4 regions of the Pseudomonas sp. GW822-FHT03F04 genome follow, and region 2 is predicted to be linked to each of the others. Evidence: predicted binding sites of a transcription regulator. Region 2 holds the regulator's gene; each other region holds the start of a gene.

Region 1 (4,732 bases), on a different contig from region 2:
CGCATGAAAAGCCTCACGGATGAGCGGCCCAAGTGCCTGGTCGAGTTGCGGGGCAAACCCCTGCTCGAATGGCAGTTGGAGTCCCTGCGCGCGGCCGGTATCAGTGAAATCGCCGTGGTCACCGGCTATAAGCATGAGTTGCTGGCCGACCGTGGCCTGATCGAGTTTCACAACCCGCGCTGGGCGGACACCAACATGGTGTCGTCACTGGCCTGCGCCGAATCGTGGCTGCAGGGGCAGCCGTGCCTCGTGAGTTATTCCGATATTTTCTACAGCCCGGCGGCCGTTCAGTCGTTGATGGCCAACACGGCATCACTGGCGGTGACCTATGACCCCAACTGGCTGGAACTGTGGACGCAACGTTTCGGTGATCCGCTGCTGGATGCCGAAACGTTCCGCCTGACCAACGCCGGCACGCTGGCGGAAATCGGCAACAAGCCGCAATCGGTGGACGAAGTTCAGGGCCAATACATGGGACTGCTGCGCTTCACCCCCGAGGGCTGGGCAGAGGTCGTTCGGCTACGAGCCGAACTGACCCCGGAACAACGCGACAAGATGCACATGACCAACACCCTGCAACGCGTCATCGATGCTGGCCAGGTTCCCGTCGAAGCCGTTGCTTACACGGGAGAATGGGGAGAGGTCGACTCCAGCGAAGACCTCTGCGCGTACCAGTAAGCGGATACGCCCTCTCAGCGGAAGCGGTCGACCTCTTGGCGCAGGTCGGCCGCCAGGCTTTCCAGCTCCTTCGCCGTAATGGCCAGGTTCGACACCACTTCGCGCTGCTCGCTGTTGGCCATCGCGATGCTCTGCAGATTGCTGCTCAACAACGTCGCGGTGCTGCTCTGCTCCTGCGTCGCGGTGGTGATCGCCGCGAACTGCTGACCCGCCGAACGACTCTGCTCATCGATCCGCGCCAGCGCCGACGCGACGTTGGCATTGCGCGACAGGCCTTCCTGCATCAGCACGTTGCCCTGCTCCATGGTGCTGATGGCGTTGCCGGTTTCCTGCTGGATGCTGTGGATCATCCCGGAGATTTCGTCCGTTGCCTGACGGGTACGCGACGCCAGATTGCGCACCTCGTCAGCCACCACAGCAAAACCGCGACCCTGTTCACCGGCACGGGCCGCTTCAATCGCAGCGTTGAGTGCCAGCAGGTTGGTCTGTTCGGCAATCGAGGTGATCACGCTGACGATGCCGCCGATTTCCTGGGAGCGCTGACCGAGCGTGTTGATTACAGTCGCCGTGGTGTTCAGCGCGCCGGCAATCTGCTCCAGCGAGGACGACGCTTCTTCCATCGAGCTGCGACCGATCTGGGTCTGCTGGGCATTTTCCTGGGCCAGACGCTGGGTGTTGCCCATGTTGTCGGCAATGTTCAGCGAGGTGGCGGAGAACTCTTCAACCGCACCCGCCATGCTGGTGATCTCGCCGGACTGCTGCTCCATGCCTTCATACGCGCCGCCGGACAAACCGGACAGCGCCTGCGCACGGCTGTTGACCTCTTCCGAAGCGCGGCGGATGTGCTCGACCATGGTCGACAGCGCCTGGCTCATCTGGTTGAAGGCACGGGCCAACTGACCGATTTCATCGTTGCTCGACACGTTCAGCCGCACGCTCAGATCGCCGGCACCCAGGGCTTCCGCCTGACGCACCAGATCACCCAGCGGTTGCAGTTTGCTGCGCAGCAGCCACACCGCCGAACCGACCGCAATCAGCATCGCCAGCAGGCTGCCGATGGCCAACTGGATGCCAACGCTCCAGGTCACTTCGCGGATCTCGGATTTCGGCATGCTCGCCACCACCGACCACGGTCCACCCTCGAACGGTACGGCGATGCTGTAGAAGTCTTCGGATTTGTCGCTCCAGAACCGGCCCTTGCCCGGCGTCTTCGCCAGACCGTTGACCACCGGCACCGCTTGATCCGGCGCCTGCACGCCCGCTGGCGCAACCAGCCATTTATTCTGTTCGTCCAGCAGCGCCAGGGAGCCGCTCTGGCCGATGCGGAAACGCTTGAGGTTGTCGAACTGGGCGTTTTGCGCGTCGGTGTAATCGAAGCCGACGAACAATACCGCGATCACCTTGCCGCTGCTGTCACGCACCGGGGTGTACTGAGTCATGTAGGAGCGATCAAACAGCAGCGCACGGCCGACGTAGCCCTGCCCCGCCATCAACTTCGCATAAGCCGGGTGAGCGTGATCGAGCAAGGTGCCGATGGCGCGGGTGCCATCCTGTTTGGTCAGCGAGGTGCTGACCCGCACGAAGTCTTCGCCGCTGCGCACGAACAGCGTGGCAACGCCCGCCGTCATCTGCTTGAACTCGTCGACTTCCTTGAAGTTGTTGTTCAACACTTCGCTGCCCAGGTGCAGGCCCGGGGTCTGGGTGCCCGCCACACTGACCGGCTCGCTCGGGTGAATGCTCAGGCCCGCGCTGAAGCGCTTCTCGAACAACCCGCTCAGGCGCTGGGTGCTTTCACGCAGCGTGCCGTGGAAGGTGCTCAACTGGTCGGCGAGCAGACGTGCCTCGCTGGCCAGGTGTTCTTCACGGGTGGCGAGGTTGGCGGTGTCCAGCGAACGCAGGGCGAACACCGTACTGCCACTGATGACAACCGCCAGTATCACGGCGAGCGCGAGGCCCAGCTGCGAGGCGATCCGGGCGCGAGGTTGAGACATGGACAGCTCCTGGCCGAGTCTGCGGATCCTCCCTGATCGCGGCTCGGAAAATTCTAATAATGGGGGTGAAGCCTGGAACCGGCACGACGGTCCCACTTGCACGTATTCGGCGGTAAAGCCGAATACTTGAGTGCACAGCGGGGTTATGGCCGAAGGCCGGCATTGTGGCGGCTCGAACGTTTCAGCTCAAGCGCGTGACCGGCGGCAACACCATGGCGTGGACTTCGCCTTGCAGGAAGTCGCTGAGCCGGCGCAAACGTTCACCTCCCGGACGGGTCTTTGGCCACACCAGGTAATAATTCAGGCCACTGGCAACTGCCGTCGGCCACGGCAGACTCAAACGCCCTTGCGCGACATCCTCGGCCACCATCAGCAAATCACCCATCGACACGCCATAACCCCGGGCCGCCGCGATCATCCCCAGTTCCAGGGTATCGAACACCTGCCCGCCCTTGAGCGATACCTGATCCGACAGTCCCATGTGCTCCAGCCAACTGCGCCAGTCGCGGCGATCCGGCGTCGGGTGCAGCAATTCGGCGCTGGCCAGTCGCGCCACATCCCAGGGCTGGTCGTGCAAAAGACTCGGGGCGCCCACCGGAATCAGCTCTTCCGGAAACAGCAGGCTGGCCTCCCAGTCCGGCGGAAAATGCCCGTCGCTCAGCAGCACCGCGCAATCGAAAGGTTCGTTGTTGAAGTCCACCGAATCCACGTCCATCCAGGCACTGGTCAGTTGCACTTCATTGCCCGGCTGCAAATGGCGAAAGCGACTGAGCCGCGCCAGCAACCAGCGCATGGTCAGGGTCGACGGGGCCTTCATGCGCAGGATGTCATCTTCGGCGCGCAAGGTATTGCAGGCTCGCTCCAGCGCGGCGAACCCCTCGCGGATGCCCGGCAGCAGCAAGCGCGCCGATTCGGTCAGTTGCAAATTGCGTCCGCTGCGATGGAACAGCCGACAGGCGAAGTGCTCTTCGAGCGTGCGGATATGCCGGCTGACCGCACTCTGAGTGATCGACAGTTCTTCGGCAGCGCGGGTGAACGAACTGTGGCGTGCCGCCGCTTCGAATGCGCGCAGGGCATACAAGGGTGGAAGGCGACGGGACATGTACAGCGCTCCAATGGCGGGATTGCGCCAACTTAGCAGAATTGCTCCTGGATGAGTTTTAATCATGCCATCCATCCTTTTTATCCCTTTGTGCAAGCCGCGCCAAACCCTGAGAATCGACGGTCTCTTGCCCCTTCTTTTATACGGATGTGAACACCATGCAGCGTCCTGTGCGTACCGAACTCTGGGCCATCCTGCGGCTGGCGGGGCCGTTGATTGCCTCGCAGTTGGCACACATGCTGATGGTGCTGACCGACACCCTGATGATGGCCCGCCTCAGCCCCGAAGCGCTGGCCGGTGGCGGTCTGGGTGCGGCGAGCTATTCGTTCGTGTCGATCTTCTGCATCGGCGTGATCGCGGCGGTCGGCACCCTGGTGGCAATCCGTCAGGGTGCCGGCGATATTATCGGCGCCGCCAAACTGACCCAGGCCGGGTTGTGGCTGGCGTGGCTGATGGCGCTCGGTGCCGGGCTGCTGCTGTGGAATCTGAAACCGGTGCTGTTGCTGTTCGGCCAGACCGAGACCAACGTCAACGCGGCCGGACAGTTTCTGATCGCGCTGCCGTTTGCCCTGCCCGGCTACCTGAGCTTCATGGCCCTGCGCGGCTTCACCAGCGCCATCGGCCGGGCGACACCGGTGATGGTCATCAGCCTCGCCGGCACCGTGGCCAACTTCCTGCTCAATTACGCGCTGATCACCGGCATGTTCGGCCTGCCGAAACTGGGGCTGACCGGTATCGGACTGGTCACGGCGGTGGTCGCCAACTGCATGGCGCTGGCGCTGGCGTGGCATATCCGTCGACATCCGGCTTATGACGCTTACCCGCTGCGCGAGGGCCTGTCGCGGCCAAACCGGCAGTACCTGAAAGAACTCTGGCGCCTGGGTCTGCCGATTGGCGGCACCTACGCGGTGGAAGTCGGGCTGTTCGCCTTCGCGGCGCTGTGCATGGGCACCATGGGTAG
Region 2 (4,732 bases):
TACAAACTGTCGGCGCTGGCGCCGCGGGTTCCGAACATGGAACTCGAAGACGAGCTGCGCAAGACCCAGTCGCGCATCGTCACCGCCCAGGCCGAACTGAGCATGCGTGGTGAAGCCGACGGCAACACCAATCGCCAGTTGTTCTCCGGTCTGCCATTGACCGCCGGCCTGCCGCTGACGGCTGCCGAGCCTCTGACAGAACCGACTTACGCTGCTCCGGCGCGTCCGGCACCTGCGCCTGCACCGGCTGCCGCTGGCGTTGATCCGCGTGCGCTGGATTCGATGCGTTTCGAACTCAACAGCCTGCGCGAGCTGATGGAAGTGCAGCTCGGCACTCTGGCCTGGAATCAGCTGCAAGGCAGCCGTCCGGCTCAGGCGAACCTTTATCGTCGTCTGCAACGCATCGGCTTGTCCGGCCCGTTGTCCCGCGACCTGCTGGCGCTGACCAGCGATATCGAAGAACCTCGTCAGGCCTGGCGCATGTTGCTGGCGCACCTGGCGCGGATGATCGCCACGCCGGAAGTCGAGCCGCTGGAAGAGGGCGGGATCATTGCCATGGTCGGTCCTGCCGGCATGGGCAAGACCACCACCCTGGCCAAGCTGGCCGCCCGTTACGTGCTCAAGTACGGCGCGCAGAACATTGCGCTGGTGAGCATGGACAGCTTCCGCATCGGTGCTCAGGAACAGTTGAAAACCCTGGGCCGGATCCTCAATGTGTCGGTGACCCACGTCGACCCGGGCCAGTCCCTGGTGCAGGCGCTGGATCCACTGCTGCGCAAACGCGTGGTGCTGATCGATACCGCCGGCCTGCAGGCCAGCGATCCGGCACTGCGCATGCAGCTGGAAAGCCTGGCCGGTCGTGGCATTCGGTCAAAAAATTATCTGGTTCTGGCAACCACCAGCCAGAAACAGGTTCTAACCGCCGCTTATCACAGTTACAAGCGTTGCGGGCTCGCCGGGTGCATCCTGACTAAACTGGATGAGACGGCCAGCCTTGGCGAAGTGCTGAGCCTGGCGATCAGTCATGAACTGCCGGTCGCCTACCTGACCGACGGCCCACGGATTCCGGATGATCTGCATCTGCCGCGCCGTCATCAATTGGTCAGCCGCGCCGTCAGTGTGCAAATGCAGGAAGAACCCAGCGAAGAAGCCATGGCTGACATGTTCGCTGATATCTACCACAGTCCCACCAAGCAGGTTGGCTGAGGTAATGAACAGTTTTTGTACCTACATCGATGGTCTGCCATGCATTGTTCCGGTTGTGAACGCGCAGCCAGTAATGTGGCCTCCGTCTATGCAAGACAAGGTAAAGAAATAACATGGGCAGCATGCATCCCGTACAGGTGATCGCGGTGACCGGCGGCAAAGGTGGCGTCGGCAAGACTAACGTGTCAGTGAACTTGTCCCTGGCGCTGGCAGAGCTTGGCCGTCGGGTCATGCTGCTGGACGCCGACCTGGGTCTGGCGAACGTCGACGTTCTGCTGGGCCTCACGCCCAAACGTACCCTGGCCGATGTGATCGAGGGCCGCTGCGAGCTGCGCGACGTGCTGTTGCAAGGCCCCGGCGGGATCCGCATCGTGCCGGCCGCTTCCGGCACGCAGAGCATGGTTCACCTGAGCCCGGCCCAGCATGCCGGTCTGATTCAGGCGTTCAGCGACATCGGCGACAATCTCGACGTACTGGTGATCGACACCGCTGCGGGTATTGGTGACTCGGTAGTCAGTTTCGTTCGCGCTGCGCAAGAAGTGTTGCTGGTGGTCTGCGACGAGCCGACCTCAATCACCGACGCCTACGCCCTGATCAAACTGCTGAACCGCGATTACGGCATGAACCGCTTCCGCGTCCTGGCCAACATGGCCCAGAGCCCGCAGGAAGGTCGCAATCTGTTCGCCAAGTTGACCAAGGTCACGGATCGCTTCCTCGACGTCGCCCTACAATACGTCGGTGCGGTGCCTTACGACGAAAGCGTGCGCAAGGCGGTGCAGAAGCAGCGTGCGGTCTATGAAGCCTTCCCGCGTTCCAAGTGCGCACTGGCGTTCAAGGCGATCGCGCAAAAGGTCGACACCTGGCCGCTGCCCGCCAATCCGCGCGGCCACCTCGAATTTTTCGTCGAGCGCCTCGTGCAGCAAACGGCAGGACCTGTGCTATGACCGCCAGCGGTATGAATTTCTACAAGAAGTCGGCACGTGACGCGCAGTACGAGCTGATCGAGCGTTACGCGCCACTGGTCAAACGCATTGCTTACCACTTGCTGGCGCGATTGCCGGCCAGTGTGCAGGTCGAAGACCTGATCCAGGCCGGAATGATCGGCCTGCTCGAAGTCTCGACCAAATACGACGCCAGCAAAGGCGCCAGTTTCGAAACGTACGCGGGCATCCGGATCCGCGGCGCGATGCTCGATGAAGTACGCAAGGGGGACTGGGCACCGCGCTCGGTTCACCGCAACACCCGTATGGTCAGCGACGCGATTCGCTCGATTGAAGCTAAAACCGGCCGTGACGCTAAAGATCACGAGGTTGCGGCCGAACTCCAATTGAGTCTCGACGATTACTACGGGATTTTGAACGACACCTTGGGCAGCCGACTGTTCAGTTTCGACGACCTGTTGCAGGACGGCGAACACGAAGGGCTGCACGAGGATGGCGCAAGTGCTCATCTTGAGCCGTCGCGCGATCTGGAAGATGAGCGCTTCCAGGCTGCGTTGGCGGACGCGATTGCCAATTTGCCGGAGCGTGAGCGACTGGTGTTGGCGCTGTACTACGACGAAGAGCTGAACCTCAAGGAAATCGGTGAAGTCCTTGGCGTCAGTGAATCGCGGGTCAGCCAGTTACACAGCCAGTGCGCGGCCCGCTTGCGGGGGCGTTTGGGGGAGTGGCGAGCGCGCTGAAGGCAGTGTGGGGACGCTGCGAACGAGGCTGGTGCGGTGGTGAACGGCACCGGTCTTGCTCTGTTGTGCTCCAGACAGTCATCGAGTGCTTTGCCGGATTGATTGAAATGGCGCGTCCAGGTGCTGGGCGCGTTTAAGACTGCTTGGAGGTCGAATTGAACAAAGACATGAAAATCCTCATCGTTGATGACTTCTCAACGATGCGGCGGATCATCAAGAACCTGTTGCGTGACCTTGGGTTCACCAACACCGTTGAAGCCGACGATGGCACCACTGCCATTCCGGTGCTCAACAGCGGCAGCATCGACTTTCTGGTGACCGACTGGAACATGCCTGGCATGACCGGTATCGACCTGCTGCGTCACGTGCGCGCCGATGAAAAACTCAAGCACCTGCCAGTGCTGATGGTGACTGCTGAAGCCAAGCGCGAGCAGATCATCGAAGCGGCCCAGGCCGGCGTTAACGGCTACGTGGTCAAACCTTTCACGGCTCAGGCGCTGAAAGAAAAAATCGAGAAGATTTTCGAACGCATCGGCTGATGACGCGCGGGGGAGCTATGGAGCATAACGAATCTTCACAGGGCGACTTCGAGTCGACTCTGAAAAAACACGCGGTCGAACTGGTCGAAAGCCTTGAAAAAGGCAGGTTCGGCGACGCTGTGCAACTGATCCATGAGCTCAATCAGACCCGTGACCGTGGCCTGTACCAGGAAGTGGGCAAGCTCACGCGCGAACTGCACAGTGCAATCGTCAACTTCCAGATCGACCCGCATATGCCGCAGGCCGAGGAAGTGTCGCAGATCACTGATGCGACCGAGCGTCTGGGCTATGTGGTCAAGCTGACTGAAGCTGCGGCCAACCGCACCATGGACCTGGTCGAAAGCGCCACGCCGGTGGTCAATGGCCTGGCTGACGAAGCCCAGGCATTGAGTGCCGACTGGGGACGTTTCATGCGCCGTGAAGTCGGGGCTGAAGAGTTCCGCGAACTGGCGCGTCGGGTCGACGGTTTTCTGGCACGCAGCAGCGCGGACAACCGCGCGGTGTCGAGCAACCTCAACGACATTCTGCTGGCCCAGGATTACCAGGACCTCACAGGTCAGGTGATCAAGCGCGTGACCCAATTGGTCACCGAAGTCGAAAGCAATCTGCTCAAACTCGTGCTCATGGCCAGTCAGGTGGACCGCTTTGCGGGCATCGAACATGACCGTGCGGCAATGCTCGCTGAAAAAGATCCACAAAAACATCTCTCGCAGGGTGAAGGTCCGCAGATTCATGCCGATAAACGAGAAGACGTTGTGTCCGGTCAGGACGATGTGGACGATTTGCTATCCAGCCTTGGATTTTAGTTTTCTGGGTTTTTAGACCTGTAGGAGCACCCCATTAATGAGCTTCGGCGCCGATGAAGAGATCCTTCAGGATTTCCTGGTTGAGGCCGGCGAGATTCTTGAGCAACTGTCCGAACAACTGGTCGAGCTGGAAAGCCGCCCGGATGACGCAGATCTGCTCAACGCAATTTTTCGCGGTTTCCACACTGTAAAAGGGGGCGCCGGCTTCCTTCAGCTCAATGAGCTGGTGGAGTGCTGTCACATCGCCGAAAACGTGTTCGACATCCTGCGCAAGGGTGAACGTCGCGTAGATGCAGAACTGATGGACGTGGTGCTCGAAGCGCTGGACGCGGTGAACAGCATGTTCAGCGAAGTCCGCGATCGCAGCCCGATTACTGCCGCAACCCCGGAACTGCTGGCCGCCCTGGCGCGTCTGGCTGAACCGCAATCGGCGGATGAAGCCCCGGCTTCGCCTGTTGCCGAGATGATCGAAGAACTGGTCGTCGAAGGCGATTCGGGCG
Region 3 (4,732 bases), on a different contig from region 2:
TCCGTCAAACCGATCAGACGATAGGCGATGCGCTTGTCGTCATCGACCGGGCCGCTGAAGTCAAAACCAACACCGCGCTGGCCCTGAGTGCCAACGGTGGCCTGAACCTGATGATAGGCCTCGTACAACGGTTTCTTGCTGGTCAACGCCACCAGCCCGCCCGGTGAACTGCGGCCGTACAACACCGACGACGGGCCTTTGAGAATGTCCACGCGCTCGAGGAAATAAGGATCGACCTGCATGGTGCTGTAGGTGCCGCTGTCGCCCATGGACTTGAGGCCGTCGAGGTAGATGTTATCCACCGAGCCATCGTTGAAGCCGCGCATCGCCACATAGTCGTAACGGTGCGTGGCGCCATAGGGGTTGGTCAGCACACCGGGGGTGTAGCGCATGGCCTGGGACACGGTTTGCGAGCCCTGATCGTCCATTTGCTCGCGGGTGACCACGGACACGCTTTGCGAGGTTTCCAGCAGCGCGGTACTGGTTTTGGTGGCGATCTGACTGTGCGTTGCGTTGTAGCCGTCCATGCTGCCCAGCGCGTTGCCGAGGGCAAAACCTTTGATGTCAGTGGTCGGCAGGGCCAGGGCTTCGGTTTCCGTGACGGAGCGCAACACATAGCTGCTGCCGTCCTGGCTGACCGCCTCCAGACCCGAGCCACCGAGCAGATGACTCAACGCCTGATCTGCCGAATATTCGCCCTGCACGCCGGGTGATTGCCGGCCTTGAGTCTGCTGTGGGGTCATCGACAACGTGATGCCGGCCTGGCGCGCGAACTGGTTCAGCGCCTCGCCCAATGGCCCGGCGGCGATGTTGTAGCGATGGCTGCTGACCTCACTGCCGCTCGCCGCGACGCTCAGGTTCGGCAGCAGGCCGACGCCCAGTGCCGTGGAGAACAACGCGGCCCGAACGGCGTGGCGCAGAAGGCCCGATTCGGCAGTGAAATTCAGAGGGTTCTTACAGATAACGCGCGCAGTCATTGTAGGTTTCCGTGGCAAGTCGCGAAGGCTGAATTGAAGTGCTTACTGACTAAGCCGGCCTTGCCACGAAAACCCGCCAAAAAATTTCAGACTGCTCGTTCCAGCGTTACCCACCAGCGGGTGCGATAGCGCAATTGCACCGGCAGGGTTTGCGGCAGGATCGCCAGCAACTTGTCGGTGTCATCGAGGCGGAACACGCCGGACAAGCGCAGATCCGCCACTTGCGGGGCGCAATTCAGGAAGCCCTGACGGTAGCGGCCAACCTCATTGAGGAAGTCACCCAGGCGCATATTGCGCGTCACGATAAGCCCGTCGATCCAGGCGCCGGCATCCATGTCCAGCGGCGGAGCGGGACGCGCCTGATGGTGATCGATCAAGTAACTCTGACCGGCAAGCACCTCGGTGGAAGCGCCATCGCTCGTCCGCGGCGAATGAATCGCTACTCGGCCACTGGTGACGCTCAGGCGCGTGCAATCACCTTCCTGACGCAGGATGAATCGAGCGTCGAACGGCTCATAACTGCCATGACGATTTTGCACTCGCAGCGGTCGATCAATCCCCGAACCTTCGTCGGCGCCGCCGCAGGTCACGATGATCTCGCCCCGGGTCAGTTTGATCAGCCGCTGTTGCGCGGTGTAATCGAGGTCCACGGCGGTGGCCGTGTTCAGTTCGATCCGCGTACCGTCGGGCAACTGGAATCCGCGGCGCTCGCCGGTGGCGGTAGCGTAATCGGCGCTCCACTGCTGCCAGGCTGACGTGTCTTTGGCCAGCCACGCGGCGGAGCCCATCAACAACGCGCCGGACAGCAGCTTCAACGCCTGACGGCGACCCAGGCTCTGCGCACTGTTTTCCAGTGTGTTGAATGCCACTTGCGCACCCGGAACGGCACGCAGATTTTGGGTCAGCTCACTTTGCAACGACTGCACCCGCTGCCAGGCCAGTTCGTGATCGTGGTGCTCGGCGCGCCATTGTTCACATTGGTGGTTCAGGCGCGGATTGCCGTGGTTATTGCGCAGGCGCAGCAGCCAGTGGATCGCCTGTTTGACCACTTGTTGCGGTGGCTCGGCGCGGCGGGCGAGTGACACGTTATCCACCGGCATCAGCTTTCGTACCGCAGCACGTAGCAGTGATACAGCGCATCGGCGACGTAGCGCTCCACCGAGCGCAAGGACAGGCCCATCTGCTCGGCGATCTGCTTGTGGGTCAAGCCTTCGCACTGCGCCAGCAGAAACGCCTGACGTACTTTTGGCTTCAGTCCTTCAAGCATGCGGGCAATGCTTTCCAGCAGCTCGATCACCATTGCGCGGGATTCGGCGCTGGGTGTTTCGGCTTCCGGCAAGTGTGCGATGGTTTCCAGATACGCGCGTTCGATTTCCTCACGACGCCAATGGTCGATCACCAACCCACGAGCGATGGTGCGCAGAAACGCGCGGGGCGCCTTGAGTTCGAGACGTTCGGTGCGTTGCAGCAGGCGAACGAACGTGTCCTGGGCCAGATCCGCCGCATCGGCCGCATTGCCCAGTCGCGCGCGCAACCAGCCGTTGAGCCAGCCGTGATGACGACTGTAAAGCGCCTGTACTGCAAACTCAGGTGAGGACATGAACGCGACAGCCCGAACGTCACAAATGATAATTAGTCGCATTGTCATCAAGGGTTACAGAATTTGCAACCGGCGCTGCAAAACAGTCATCAAAAAATGACAGGCGAACGCTCTGGCACGCCGTTCGGCGGGAATCTGGCAGAAATGCCGTCCATTTCCTACAAAGCGCTAAGTTTTCTCCGAAGCGTGCCGACAGACTGGTGAGACATGCGTGCACCAAAGTAGAGCGGCCATCAGAACGCTGCCTGCGCTGTACATGGAATGTTGCATCCGGAACGCATCCCCACTTTTGGCATAAGAAGTCCCATGAAATGAATCTCAAGTTCAGCCATAAAATCCTGTTGGCCGCCTCGGGCGTCGTGGTCCTGGCGTTCGCGCTGTTCACTCTGTACAACGACTATCTGCAGCGAAACACCATTCGCCAGAACCTCCAGTCCTCCGTCCAGCAGGCCGGCGACCTGACCGCCAGCAGTGTGCAGAACTGGATGAGCGGGCGGATTCTGGTGCTGGAAAACCTCGCGCAGAACGTCGCCCATCAAGGCAAGAACGCCGACTTCCCTGGGCTGGTCGATCAACCGGCTTTCACCTCGAACTTCCAGTTCACCTACGTCGGCCAGGCCAACGGTGTGTTCACCCAGCGCCCTGACGCGAAGATGCCGGACGGCTACGACCCGCGTCAGCGTCCCTGGTACAAGCAGGCCGTGGCCGCTGACCAGACCATGCTGACCCCGCCTTACATGGCTGCCGTCGGCGGTCTGGTGGTGACCATCGCCATGCCAGTGAAAAAGAACGGCGAGCTGCTCGGTGTGGTGGGCGGTGACCTGAGCCTGGAAACCCTGGTGAAGATCATCAACTCGGTGGACTTCGGTGGCCTGGGCCACGCGTTCCTGGTCAGCGGTGACGGTCAGGTGATCGTCAGCCCGGACAAAGACCAGGTGATGAAGAACCTCAAGGACATCTACCCGAACGCTGATGTGCGTATCCAGAAGGGCAACCAGAACGTGGTGCTCAACGGTCAGGAGCGCATCCTGTCGTTCACCCCGGTCACCGGTCTGCCGAATGCCGAGTGGTACATCGGTCTGTCGATCGACCGCGACAAGGCCTACGCCGCACTCAGCCAGTTCCGTACTTCGGCACTGATCGCGATGTTCGTCGCAGTGGGCGCGATTGCGGTCTTCCTGAGCCTGTTGATCACCGTGCTGATGCGTCCGCTGATCACCATGGGCCGTGCGATGCAGGACATCGCCCAGGGCGAAGGCGATCTGACCCGTCGTCTGGTAGTGGAAAGCAAAGACGAGTTCGGCGAGCTGGGCAGTTCGTTCAACCAGTTCGTGGAGCGGATTCACGCCTCCATCTCCGAAGTGTCTTCCGCGACTCGCCACGTACACGACCTGTCGCAACGGGTGATGGCATCGTCCAACGCCTCGATCATCGGTTCCGACGAGCAAAGCGCGCGCACCAACAGCGTGGCTGCGGCGATCAATCAATTGGGTGCCGCCACCCAGGAAATCGCCCGCAACGCCGCCGATGCTTCGCAACACGCCAGCGGCGCGAGCGAGCAGGCCGATGATGGTCGTCAGGTGGTCGAGCAGACGATTCAGGCGATGACCGAGCTGTCGCAAAAGATCAGCCTGTCGTGCACCCAGATCGAAACCCTGAATGCGAGCACCGACAACATCGGCCACATTCTCGATGTGATCAAAGGCATCTCCCAGCAGACCAACCTGCTGGCGCTCAACGCGGCCATCGAAGCGGCCCGTGCCGGTGAAGCCGGACGCGGTTTCGCGGTGGTGGCGGACGAGGTGCGCAACCTCGCTCACCGCACCCAGGAATCGGCGGAAGAGATCCACAAGATGATCACCTCGCTGCAGGTCGGCTCCCGTGAAGCGGTGACCACCATGAACGCCAGTCAGGCGTCCAGCGAAGAGAGCGTTGAAGTGGCGAACCAGGCCGGTCTGCGTCTGGTCAGCGTGACCCAGCGCATCGGCGAAATCGACGGCATGAACCAGTCGGTGGCAGCGGCTACCGAAGAGCAGACTGCGGTGGTGGAAACCCTCAACGTCGACGTCAACCAGATCAACCTGCTGAACCAGCAGAGCGTGGCAAACCTCAATGAAACGTTGAAGGATTGCGATGCGTTGTCGCAGCAGGCCAA
Region 4 (4,732 bases), on a different contig from region 2:
GTCGCCTCCATGGGGTACGCCAGCGTCGATGCCGGCTTTATCGGCGCCAATCATCGCGACTGCGCCCTGGGTGAACACCGGATGGCGCAGGGCCACAGCGTGCTGGAAATCCTCGACGAACAGACCGGTGAGGTAATCGAAGAATGCGATCGCACAGGCCGCCTGGTGATGACCAATCTCACCCGGCGGTTGATGCCGCTGATTCGTTACCCGGTCGGCGACCGCGCCTGTTGGCGAGAACTCGAGCGAACGCCCACGCGCAAATTCGCGCTGATGGGCCGCAGCGCCGACAGCCAGCGAGTCAGGGTGGGAATCCTGACGCTGCTGCCCGATGAAATCGGCGATACGGTGCAACGCCTCACCGGCAGTGACGATTGGCAACTGGTGATCGAACAGGCCGGAACGAAAGATATCCTGCGCCTGAAATGGGCTCCGGACGCTGTGCAATCCGCTTCGGCAGACACCGACCGGAGGCTGCACCACGCGTTGATTGAACACTACCCGTTGATCGAACAACTCAATGCCGATCACTTGCTGGACGTGGAGATTCACTGCTGCACGGTTCAAGACCTGTCACGCCATCCGCGCTCCGGCAAACGCCAGCGCGTACTGGATCTGCGCGTCTACGACAGCCTGCCCATGGAACAGCGCTGATGGAAACAGTCACCCTGCGCAGTTACCGCAACAGCGACGCTGTGGCCGTGAGCAACCTGTTCCGAAAAACCTACGGCGATCTTTACGCCCAGCCTCACGTCTATCTGCCCTGCATGATCGATCGCAACCATGCGCTGGGTCGCTGGCACTCTCTGGTCGCCGTCGCCGAAGATCAAATGCTGGGACACGCGACCTTGATTCGTGCCAAGGGATCGCACATCGCCGAGCTGGCATTGAGCGTGGTTGCCCCCGAAACCCGAGGTCAGAACATTGCCACTCGCCTGGGACGGCAGCTGTTGATTCATGCGCAAGCCCTGGGATACCGGGGCGTGACGATCAAACAGGTCACCGGCCATCCCTACACACAGCGCATGGCAGCCAGTCTCGGCTTTCAGAGTGTCGGATGGCTGCCCGACCATGTCCCGTCTCCGTTCAATGCCTCAGCGCGGGAATCGCTGGTCATCGGTTACACGCCTGTCGACGATAACCGACGTCCGCTCCCGACCCAGGCGTGGCCCGAAAGCTGCCGGGATTTCATGAGGCAGATGTGCAGCGTGTTCGGAACACAGGACAGGGCCGCGCCCTGGGTGGGCGAACCGGTACAGCTGGAACAACAATTGAACCGGTATGAAGGCATTTTCAAAGAGATCGATGGCGGCTTGCTCAAGCAGTTGCAGGAACTGCCGGCGCATTGGCTCATTTCAGTCAGGCTCAGGCTGGCAAAGGAATTCGCAAGCGCTTTTCACTTGCTGACGACGGCGGGATTCGTGTTCACCGGGCTGGTGCCGGATGAGAGAGGAGCTGGCTGGCTGGCGTTGTTTCATCGTGGCGCCAGGCCACCGGCGTTGACGCTGATTTGCCCGCAGATGCAGCGGCTGCATGACGACCTGCAATCGCTCATTGCCAAGCCATCATCGTCCGTGTAACGCAAGAATGCCCAGGCCCTGCGCATCGGAGGGCCTGGTTTTACGCGATCAAGCCTTGGCGCTGACGCCTTTGTCGGTCGGAGGCGGACGTTCACCGCCCTGTCCGTAGGTTTTCAGGCTCTGCAGCACATAAATGGCTTTCTTGTACTCCGGGATCAACGTATTGGCGTACTTGTTGCCCTTGAGGCTGTTGTTGTTGATGGTGTCCAGTTGCGTGGCGAAATATTCCAGCGCATTGAACTTGGCATCCGGGTCTTTCTGAATGCCGAACCGATCGAACTTGTCACCGGCATTGAGCAGCGTCATCGAGGTCACTTCGGAAATAAGGCCCCGGCTGCGCAGGAAGTCAGTCAGTTTGCCCAATTGCTTGGGAGTGACGTTTTCCGGATCGAACCCCTTGATGTTCTTGTGCAAACGCTGCTTGTCCATTTCCGCCGTGTTGAGAACGGTGGGGTCGTTGCCGACCAGGGCCAGCATCTGCTTGACCTTCACGCTTTGAGAAACCGGTTTGCCCGAGCTCCCTGCATCTCGAACCAGCAAACCTGCCTTGGGCTGCCACGCGCCGGTATAACCAACGGTCATGAGCGTGCTCCTTGCGAAAAGAACATGAAAATATCCTTGTGGAACGTCTTGAGTTGCCCGGAGTATCGGCCGGCAAACTGATGTCACCAATCTGTTTTTCACTTTTTTACAAATTTTGTACATTCTCGATACAAAGCACTGCAAGCCCCGCAGATATTGAGCCAGAGCCGCTTGGCCAGTCCGGCGAAAATCGGCTTTTTACTCTAACGAACGGGCTGGTTAGTTTGCATGTGTCGGATCTGTTACTTGCCGGTCAGCGTTTCAAAACTTTTTAGCACGTGAGTACCTAAAGCTTCCTCGCGCCGCGACGATACGTAAGGGATACCCCTACTGTTTTACTCCTCGCCCCTAATAAGAAACGCTGCTCAAGGACCGGTCTCCATGCCCGCATTCCGTACCATTCAGGCTCGCTACACGCTGTTTCTGGTTCTATTTATCCTGTTGCTGTCGGTCCTGACCGTGGTGGGCATCAGCCAGTTGGTCGCGCCGAAACTGCGTCATACCGAAGAACAGGTCGTGCTCAACCGCATTGCCGAGGTCGCCGAGCAGATCCAGGGCGAACTGAACAAGGTTCAATCGCAGCAACGCAGCATCACCCAGACCATCCCGCTGCTCGACAGTGCCGCCATCGATACGGTGCTGCCGGGGCTGGTGGACCAGTACGGTGAATTGAAAGTATTTGGCGGTGGTATCTGGCCACTACCCGGTCAGCGTGAGGCGGGACGCAACAAGTTCAGCACCTTCTGGCATCGCGACAGCTCCGGCAAACTCGCCGTGAACACCTTCTGGAACAGCGACGCAGCGCCCAACTATTACGACCAGAGCTGGTACAAGGGCGGCCTGCAGACCCCGCGCGGCCAATGCGCCTGGGCCGCCGCCTATAAAGACGATGCCAGCGCCGAACCACGCACCAACTGCGCCATGGCCATCCAGAAGAACGGCACGACCTGGGGTGTATCGACCATCGACGTGACGCTGGGCTTCTTCAACGACCTGGTGGCGCGCAAGGAAAAAGACCTCAGCGCCGAAATGCTGATCGTCGAGGCCGACGGCAAGATCATCAGCAACAGTTCGCGCATCAATGGCCCGATCGTGCTGAAAAACATCAGCGAGCTGGCCGGCAGTTCACCGTTTGCCAGCCAGGTAAAAGCAGGCCTGCAACAGCGTGATCAGGCCCAGCGCGTCGAGTTCGACAATAACGGCGAAGCCAGCACCTTCTTCATGCGCCCGATCGAAGGCACGCCTTGGTTCCTCGCCACCGCCCTGCCGACCAAATTGATCACCGCCCAGCGCGATGACGTGCTCAGCACGCTGAGCCTGTTGCAGATCCCGCTGGTGATCCTGCTGGTGCTGTGGCAGGTCTATGCGATCCGCCAACTGATCCAGCGCATGAAGGCCCTGAAAGCCAACATCGATTTGCTGTCCAGCGGCGATGCCGACCTGACCCGCCGCATCACCATCCGCGCCGAAGATGAACTCGGCGCGATCGGTCACTCGGTCAACACCTTCATCGCCTACCTGCAAAACATGATCGGCGAAGTCACCCAGGCCACCGGCGCCATGGCTTCGAGCCTCGACAACCTGCAACGTACGTCGGCGCACACCAGTCAGATTCTGCTGCGCCACGCCTCGGAAACCGACCAGACCGTCACCGCGATCAACGAGATGAGTTCGACCGCTGAAAGCGTCGCGCAGAATGCCGCCGAAACCGCCGCCTTCACCCAGCGCGCCAACGAAAACGCCGACCGTTCGCGGGTGGTGGTCGGCGAAGCGTCGAGCAGCGTGGTCGCGCTGATCGACGAAGTGGCCAGCGCCACGCACAAGGTCGAAAGCATGCAACAGGACGCGCAGCGCATCACCGAGATTCTCGGGGTGATTGGCGCCATTGCCGGCCAGACCAACCTGCTGGCGCTGAACGCCGCCATCGAAGCCGCCCGCGCCGGTGAGCAGGGCCGCGGCTTTGCGGTGGTGGCCGACGAAGTACGCGCCCTCGCCGCTCGCACCCAGGCCAGCACTTCGGAAATCAACGAAATGTTGACCCGCCTGACCCAGGGCGTGAGTTCGTCGGTCAGCGCCATGGAAAACACCCAGGCCAGTTGCCAGTCGGCCGCCGACGCCACGGCGCGAGTCAACAGCGGCCTCGACGAGATGGCCGGCTCGGTCAGCCACATCAACAGCCTCAGCACGCAGATCGCCACCGCCGCCGAACAGCAAAGCGCCGTCACCGAAGAGATCAACCGCAGCATGGTGCAGATCCGTCACATGGTCGATGAACTGGTGCAAAGTGGTCAGGCCAGCGAGCTCAACACCCGACAGTTGCTGGAAGCCAACAGCCGGGTCGGCGCGATCATGGGCCGGTTCAAGGTGCGCTGATCCTTTGGCTTCCTGACAGATCTGTCATCTCTCGCTCAGCGGGCTGTCAGCCTTGATCTACGATCATGCTGGCAACCCGCCTTGTATTACTTGGAAACACTCCGTTGATGCCGGGCGGGAAAATCCGGTCAAAATGCGTTTTTTTTACCCCGAGCCGAGAGCCCTCCATGCGAAACCACCTGCGTCTGGCCGCCCTG

Evidence for each region. Region 2 encodes FliA, which starts transcription of late flagellar genes. Its sites were predicted from a motif close to CTAAAGTTTNNNNNNNNNNNGCCGNTAA; they were not measured.
Region 1: the regulator FliA is predicted to act here: its motif matches at 2,773-2,800, upstream of AC1RMX_RS02065 (methyl-accepting chemotaxis protein).
Region 3: the regulator FliA is predicted to act here: its motif matches at 2,746-2,773, upstream of AC1RMX_RS09520 (methyl-accepting chemotaxis protein).
Region 4: the regulator FliA is predicted to act here: its motif matches at 2,449-2,476, upstream of AC1RMX_RS04370 (methyl-accepting chemotaxis protein).

The regions. Positions count from the first base shown of each region.
Region 1 is NZ_JBXANF010000001.1:435,349-440,080, forward strand. Features, by position in the region: gene AC1RMX_RS02060 (phosphocholine cytidylyltransferase family protein) at 1-678, shown strand, start outside; gene AC1RMX_RS02065 (methyl-accepting chemotaxis protein) at 693-2,669, opposite strand; gene AC1RMX_RS02070 (LysR substrate-binding domain-containing protein) at 2,851-3,771, opposite strand; gene AC1RMX_RS02075 (NorM family multidrug efflux MATE transporter) at 3,930-4,732, shown strand, end outside.
Region 2 is NZ_JBXANF010000004.1:539,363-544,094, forward strand. Features, by position in the region: gene flhF (flagellar biosynthesis GTPase FlhF) at 1-1,206, shown strand, start outside; gene fleN (flagellar synthesis regulator FleN) at 1,320-2,150, shown strand; gene fliA (RNA polymerase sigma factor FliA) at 2,147-2,887, shown strand; gene AC1RMX_RS12165 (chemotaxis response regulator CheY) at 3,055-3,426, shown strand; gene AC1RMX_RS12170 (protein phosphatase CheZ) at 3,444-4,232, shown strand; gene AC1RMX_RS12175 (chemotaxis protein CheA) at 4,270-4,732, shown strand, end outside.
Region 3 is NZ_JBXANF010000003.1:658,355-663,086, reverse strand. Features, by position in the region: gene AC1RMX_RS09535 (TonB-dependent siderophore receptor) at 1-977, opposite strand, end outside; gene AC1RMX_RS09530 (FecR domain-containing protein) at 1,064-2,077, opposite strand; gene AC1RMX_RS09525 (sigma-70 family RNA polymerase sigma factor) at 2,077-2,577, opposite strand; gene AC1RMX_RS09520 (methyl-accepting chemotaxis protein) at 2,889-4,732, shown strand, end outside.
Region 4 is NZ_JBXANF010000002.1:134,865-139,596, reverse strand. Features, by position in the region: gene AC1RMX_RS04385 (phenylacetate--CoA ligase family protein) at 1-654, shown strand, start outside; gene AC1RMX_RS04380 (GNAT family N-acetyltransferase) at 654-1,580, shown strand; gene AC1RMX_RS04375 (hypothetical protein) at 1,629-2,162, opposite strand; gene AC1RMX_RS04370 (methyl-accepting chemotaxis protein) at 2,544-4,535, shown strand; gene AC1RMX_RS04365 (DUF411 domain-containing protein) at 4,703-4,732, shown strand, end outside.